One region of the Paenibacillus sp. OAS669 genome, then DNA from elsewhere that is predicted to be linked to it. Evidence: a T-box and tRNA genes for the amino acid it is inferred to sense, from the RefSeq annotation. Region 1 holds a T-box; the other holds one or more tRNA genes.
The links. The T-box of region 1 lies ahead of trpS (tryptophan--tRNA ligase). A T-box ahead of a tRNA ligase gene usually reads a tRNA of that ligase, here a tRNA-Trp.
Positions count from the first base shown of each region.

Region 2: it has a tRNA-Trp gene. The T-box ahead of trpS (tryptophan--tRNA ligase) is inferred to sense a tRNA for this amino acid. The anticodon was not compared.

Region 1 is NZ_JADBDR010000007.1:147,747-150,991, reverse strand. Features, by position in the region: gene GGC63_RS17135 (AraC family transcriptional regulator) at 1-175, opposite strand, end outside; gene mgrA (L-glyceraldehyde 3-phosphate reductase) at 432-1,424, shown strand; T-box leader at 1,482-1,756, shown strand; gene trpS (tryptophan--tRNA ligase) at 1,930-2,913, shown strand; SAM riboswitch class I at 2,965-3,079, shown strand; gene GGC63_RS17120 (NUDIX domain-containing protein) at 3,164-3,245, shown strand, end outside.
Region 2 is NZ_JADBDR010000003.1:269-3,513, forward strand. Features, by position in the region: partial or broken rRNA gene GGC63_RS07915 (23S ribosomal RNA) at 1-410, shown strand, start outside; tRNA gene GGC63_RS07920 (tRNA-Asn) at 553-628, shown strand; tRNA gene GGC63_RS07925 (tRNA-Ser) at 632-720, shown strand; tRNA gene GGC63_RS07930 (tRNA-Glu) at 730-804, shown strand; tRNA gene GGC63_RS07935 (tRNA-Val) at 822-897, shown strand; tRNA gene GGC63_RS07940 (tRNA-Met) at 912-988, shown strand; tRNA gene GGC63_RS07945 (tRNA-Asp) at 1,004-1,080, shown strand; tRNA gene GGC63_RS07950 (tRNA-Phe) at 1,103-1,178, shown strand; tRNA gene GGC63_RS07955 (tRNA-Thr) at 1,195-1,270, shown strand; tRNA gene GGC63_RS07960 (tRNA-Tyr) at 1,302-1,386, shown strand; tRNA gene GGC63_RS07965 (tRNA-Trp) at 1,394-1,467, shown strand; tRNA gene GGC63_RS07970 (tRNA-His) at 1,481-1,556, shown strand; tRNA gene GGC63_RS07975 (tRNA-Gln) at 1,569-1,640, shown strand; tRNA gene GGC63_RS07980 (tRNA-Gly) at 1,651-1,725, shown strand; tRNA gene GGC63_RS07985 (tRNA-Cys) at 1,732-1,805, shown strand; tRNA gene GGC63_RS07990 (tRNA-Leu) at 1,815-1,903, shown strand; tRNA gene GGC63_RS07995 (tRNA-Arg) at 1,921-1,997, shown strand; tRNA gene GGC63_RS08000 (tRNA-Leu) at 2,003-2,082, shown strand; gene GGC63_RS08005 (hypothetical protein) at 2,167-2,388, opposite strand; gene GGC63_RS08010 (alpha/beta-type small acid-soluble spore protein) at 2,521-2,808, shown strand; gene GGC63_RS08015 (polysaccharide deacetylase family protein) at 2,897-3,245, opposite strand, start outside.

The sequences.
Region 1 (3,245 bases):
CACCGGCACGGTAAATGCCTTGGCCGCTATGTACATACAATATTTTGTAATGGTCCTTCAGCGCCGGTCCCCAGGAGTGCCCCGGCGAGCAGTGCTCGAATCCGGAATAAAAAAGTTTTAATTCTATAGTGCGGATCGAGTGGTCGGAATGAAATCTGTAGTCGTGATAGCCCATATGCAGCCTCCGTCGTAAGGTACGATGTTTACTGTGAGACATTATACCATATAAAGAACTCATGCTGACATATGGAATGCTTGTCCCCCGATATAGAATGGAAGTAGGCTGGACGATTGTATGAAGGGAGCTGTCTCTTCGTCAGACAGGCTGTGAACGATGAGTTTTTTTGACACAAGATAGGATATCCTGCGGTTAAGGAGTCCCACGATCAAGGAACAAGCATTTCTCATAGAACTCTCAAGGAGGAGAAACAATGAGCTATATCCCTAGCAATGAAAGATACGATACGATGGTATACAACCGATGCGGCACATCCGGACTCATGCTTCCGGCCGTATCCCTGGGTCTTTGGCATAACTTCGGAGGCCACGATTCTTACGAGAACGGCAGAGCTATGGTACGACGTGCGTTCGACCTGGGCATCACGCACTTTGACCTGGCGAACAACTACGGGCCGCCGCCGGGAAGCGCGGAGGAAAACTTCGGCAAAATGCTGCAGGCCGACTTTGCCGGTTACCGCGATGAAATGATTATTTCCACTAAAGCGGGCTACCACATGTGGCCTGGACCTTACGGAGATTTCGGATCGAAAAAATACATCGTGTCCAGTCTTGATCAAAGCTTGAAGCGGATGAATCTGGATTATGTCGATATCTTCTATCATCACCGTCCGGATGCCAACACGCCGTTGGAAGAGACGATGGGAGCGCTGGATCTGCTGGTGCGTCAAGGGAAGGCGCTGTATGTCGGGATCTCCAATTACAGGGCGGACCGTGCGAAGGAAGCAATCGCGATTCTGAAGAGCATGGGAACTCCGGTGGTCATCCATCAGCCTAGATATTCCATGCTGGATCGCTGGGTCGAGGACGGCCTGCTGGATGTGCTGGAGGAGCAAGGAGTTGGCAGCATCGCGTATTCGCCTCTGTTCAAAGGCATCTTGACGGACCGCTATTTGAACGGCATTCCGCAGGATTCCCGTGCCGCAGGCTCCAGCGTATTCCTCAAGCCGGAGGAATTAACGGATGAAATGCTGGGCAAAGTCCGTCGTCTTGACGAGCTGGCTAAGCAGCGCGGGCAAAAGCTGTCGCAAATGGCTATTGCGTGGGTATTGAGGGGTGGTCGAGTGACCTCCGCATTGATCGGCGCGAGCAAGGTGAGCCAGATTGAAGATGCGGTGGCGGGCTTAAGCAACCTGAGCTTCAGCGAAGAGGAGCTTGCCGCTATCGAGAGCATCCTGAAAGGGTAGCTGGCGAATATTTGTAATGATTTTACAAATCGAGTGTGCTATACTGGATCAAATGAATAGTTCACGATGATGAAGAAGAGTAGACGAAGCTAAAGACTTCAGAGAGCGGATGGGTGGTGCGAATCCGTGTCGGTGCAGCGTTGAATGGGCTTCGGAGTGCGGATCTGAAGGCTTACGGCCGGTAGGTGAAGCGGATGTCTCACCGTTACAAGAGACAGGGTATCGAGGAAGAGCTCTCGAAAAAGGGCTGCTGCGCCTCCGTACCTGTAGAGCGAGTCTGCTTAGAGGCAGGCTAATGAAGGTGGTACCGCGAATTCAACTTCGTCCTTTTTAGGACGAAGTTTTTTTGTTGTTCTCACTGTTTCAGAAACGGGCAGCATCGATGCTATGCCGGTTCATCTATATTTTTTAAAGGGGGTGATGGCCATGGAAGACGGCTGGTGGTGGCGCAGTAACGATCAATTATTAAACAACTACCATTATGTAACTTTGAGGAGGATGTTCCATGAAAGAACGTGTATTAACAGGAGATCGCATTACCGGCAAGCTGCACCTTGGCCATTACGTCGGAAGCTTGAAAAATCGGGTGGAGCTGCAGCATCAATATGAAACCTTTATTTTGCTTGCGGATGTGCAGGCATTGACGACGCATTTTGACAACCCGCAGCTGATCCGAGACAACCTGAGGAATGTAGCGATGGATTATCTCGCCGTAGGCATTGATCCGGAGAAGGCGACCCTGTTCGTTCAATCGATGATTCCGGAAATCGCCGAGCTGACCGTCTATTTCTCGATGTTCGTCACAGTCAACTCGCTGCGGCATAATCCCACGATTAAGACGGAGGCGAACGAACGCGGGTACAAGGATATGTATTACGGCTTTCTGGGTTATCCGGTCAGCCAGTCGGCGGATATCGCGTTTTGCAAAGCGACATTAATTCCTGTCGGCGAAGACCAAATCCCGCACATCGAGCAGACGCGCAAAATTGTACGGCGCTTTAACGATTTGTACGCCCCGGTGCTTGTCGAGCCGAGAGCCCTCGTAGGGGAGCGGTTGGATGGCTTGGACGGAAACAGCAAGATGAGCAAGAGTCTTGGCAACGCGATCTATCTCGATTCGTCGAAGGAGGAGCTGACGGACAAGATCAAGAAGGCGAAAACCGACCCTAGCCGCATCCACAAGCAGGACCCGGGGCATCCGGAGATTTGCCCGATGTATGGCTATCATGCCGCATTCCGTCCGGAGGGCAAGGAGGAGATCCGCGAGAGCTGCTCCAAGGGCCGCATCGGCTGCGCCGATTGCAAGAAGCTGATCATTTCTGCGATGAACGAGCTCTTGGAGCCGATTCAGGAGCGCAGGCAGCAGGCGGCCGCCAAGCCGGGCTTCATAGATGAGATGCTGATGGCGGGAACGGCGAAGGCGCGGGCTGTAGCTAAGGAAACGATGCTGGAGGTCCGTGAGGCGATGGGTATCCAGTATTTCAAATGATTGCCAAATATAGATCGATGGGATTATAATCAAACCTGCAATTGAACACTTCTCTTATCCAGAGTTCGGCGGAGGGACTGGCCCGATGAACCCGCGGCAACCGGCTTGTCAACGGCAAGCACGGTGCAAATTCCTGCGAGGCGATGACTGCCTCGATAGATGAGAGGGAAGGAAACCGTCGAATCGACATTAGCCCCCTTTCATTGGAAGGGGGTTCTTCGTTGTATAGGAATTCAAAGGAGAGAGTTCTATGTCTATTCGAGTCAGAGTGGCCTGCATCGGCGTAAGGGAGAGCAGTATTGTGTTGATGAAGAAACGAATCCGCTCCTATT
Region 2 (3,245 bases), on a different contig from region 1:
ACGGGGAGGTTTGGCACCTCGATGTCGGCTCATCGCATCCTGGGGCTGAAGTAGGTCCCAAGGGTTGGGCTGTTCGCCCATTAAAGCGGTACGCGAGCTGGGTTCAGAACGTCGTGAGACAGTTCGGTCCCTATCTGTCGTGGGCGTAGGAAATTTGAGAGGAGCTGTCCTTAGTACGAGAGGACCGGGATGGACGTACCGCTGGTGTACCAGTTGTTCCGCCAGGAGCACGGCTGGATAGCTACGTACGGACGGGATAAGCGCTGAAAGCATCTAAGCGTGAAGCCCCCCTCAAGATGAGATTTCCCAGTATGTAAGACCCCTTGAAGACGACGAGGTAGATAGGTTCGGGGTGGAAGCACGGCAACGTGTGGAGCTGACGAATACTAATCGGTCGAGGGCTTAACCTAGAGTCCCCACAAAGTGAAGCAAAGCGTTGTAGCTTATGCCGATTACTTTGCGGGGAGCCCCGAAACACAAATTGCTCAACAATACGCATGCATTTCGTATCTAGTTTTCAGGGTGCAATTTGATACTCTGAAGTAACATTATTCCCTGATAGCTCAGTTGGTAGAGCACTCGACTGTTAATCGAGTTGTCACAGGTTCGAGTCCTGTTCGGGGAGCCATATGGAGAGGTGTCCGAGTTGGCCGAAGGAGCACGATTGGAAATCGTGTAGGCGTCACAAGCGTCTCGAGGGTTCGAATCCCTCTCTCTCCGTAGCAGTAAGGCCCGTTGGTCAAGGGGTTAAGACACCTCCCTTTCACGGAGGTAACAGGGGTTCGAATCCCCTACGGGTCACCAATATAACTCATACATATGGAGGCTTAGCTCAGCTGGGAGAGCATCTGCCTTACAAGCAGAGGGTCGGCGGTTCGATCCCGTCAGCCTCCACCATATGTAACTAACGACGCGGGGTGGAGCAGCCCGGTAGCTCGTCGGGCTCATAACCCGAAGGCCGCAGGTTCAAATCCTGCCCCCGCAACCAAAAAATACCTAGTGTGGAGCCGTGGTGTAGAGGCCTAACATGCCTGCCTGTCACGCAGGAGACCGCGGGTTCGAATCCCGTCGGCTCCGCCATTCATATTCAATGTAATATCGAGGCTCGGTAGCTCAGTCGGTAGAGCAGAGGACTGAAAATCCTCGTGTCGGCGGTTCGATTCCGTCCCGAGCCACCATGTAAGTAATTAATATGCCGTTGTAGCTCAATTGGTAGAGCAACTGACTTGTAATCAGTAGGTTGGGGGTTCAAGTCCTCTCGACGGCACCATTGCTTCATCAAGAAGCAAGCAATTGAATATGGAGGCTTAGCGAAGTGGCCAAACGCAGCAGACTGTAAATCTGTTCTCATTGAGTTCGGTGGTTCGAATCCATCAGCCTCCACCATTTTCATAGGGGCATAGTTTAAAGGTAGAACAAAGGTCTCCAAAACCTTTGGTGTGGGTTCGATTCCTGCTGCCCCTGCCAATTTCATATCATGGCGGTCGTGGCGAAGGGGTTAACGCACTGGATTGTGGCTCCAGCACTCGTGGGTTCAAGTCCCATCGATCGCCCCATTATTACAGTATTGGGGATTAGCCAAGCGGTAAGGCAACGGACTTTGACTCCGTCATGCCTAGGTTCGAATCCTAGATCCCCAGTTTCTTATATGCGGAAGTGGCTCAGCGGTAGAGCATCGCCTTGCCAAGGCGAGGGTCGCGGGTTCGATTCCCGTCTTCCGCTCCATAATGAGGCGCCATAGCCAAGTGGTAAGGCAGAGCTCTGCAAAAGCTTTACCCCCAGTTCGAGTCTGGGTGGCGCCTCCATTCTTTTACGCCGGAGTGGCGGAATCGGCAGACGCACAGGACTTAAAATCCTGCGGTAGGTGACTACCGTACCAGTTCAAGTCTGGTCTTCGGCACCAGTTATAATTTCATATATGTGCCCTTAGCTCAGCTGGATAGAGCGTTTGACTACGAATCAAAAGGTCGGGAGTTCGAATCTCTCAGGGCACGCCATACTAGCCGGTGTGGCGGAATTGGCAGACGCGCGCGACTCAAAATCGTGAGGGAAACCGTGGGGGTTCGAGTCCCTTCACCGGCATATAAAAAGACCATTAGATATTGTATCTGATGGTCTTTTTATATTTTTAAAATACGAGATAGCTTCAATGCAATTCATCCATCTTCACAGACGTGCAAAGTACTGATTCAAGGAGTCTAGAATTTCCTCGCAGTATGCTTTCTCCTCTTCCGTATTCGCCGCGCTACTATCTTCCTTTTGAATTTGCTCGAAACGTTGGACAAGGGCATCCGTAACAAATTCAGCACTAACGCCATAATGCTTGATAATAGCGAATAACCCGTCCAGGTTCGTATGGTTATCAATAATTTCTGATAGATGGCTCATGTCAGCTTTCTCCTCCTTGACGCATTAATCCAGGCTTATTTATTGTTGGCGGCTGATCTTTATTTTATGTAAGTATAGTACCGCTTGTTTAGGCTTATTCTATACATACCAACAACAGAAAGGAGAAGCGATATGGCAAGAAGAAGGAGCAACAACAGGTTATTGGTTCCTCAGGCTTCCCAAGGAATGGAGCAATTTAAAGGCGAAGTCATGCGTAGGGAAGGCTTCCCGGTGAATATGAATAAGCCGGAAGAGGTTAAATATGAGGTGGCCAAAACATTGGGCATTCCTCTTTCGGATGGTGGTAACGGACGTTTAACGACGGAGCAGGCGGGCAAGATTGGCGGCCGTATAGGAGGTTCCATGGTGAAAGAGATGATACGTATGGCACAGCAAAAGCTGCTGGACGATCGTAAGTAGCCGTTCCCGCTGGTCTTAAGCTTATAATAAAAGCCTTCAGTTTCCTTATAGGAGTCTGAAGGCTGTTTTTTATGTGCAAAGTGATGGATTACAGCTGTTTGGATACTTTAAGCAGCTCTGGCAGTGTAACTAATCGATACCCCTTGGATTGAAGGGATTCGATGATCGTCGGAAGCGCTGCGACGGTACCAGAGAGATTCTGGTTAGGCCCGCCACCGGAATGCTGCAAAATAATGGATCCGGCCCCGGCATGATTTAAAACGTTGGCTGTCACCTCGGCCTGGCTCAGCTGCTTCCAATCACGGGAGTCGACATTCCAGTTCACGATTTTATAATGATGATTGGATGCCCACAGCAATTGGCTTTCGGTTATTTCTCCGTAAGGAGGGCGGATGAGTCTCGGCGTGTAGCCGACGGCATTCTTAACGACTTTTTGC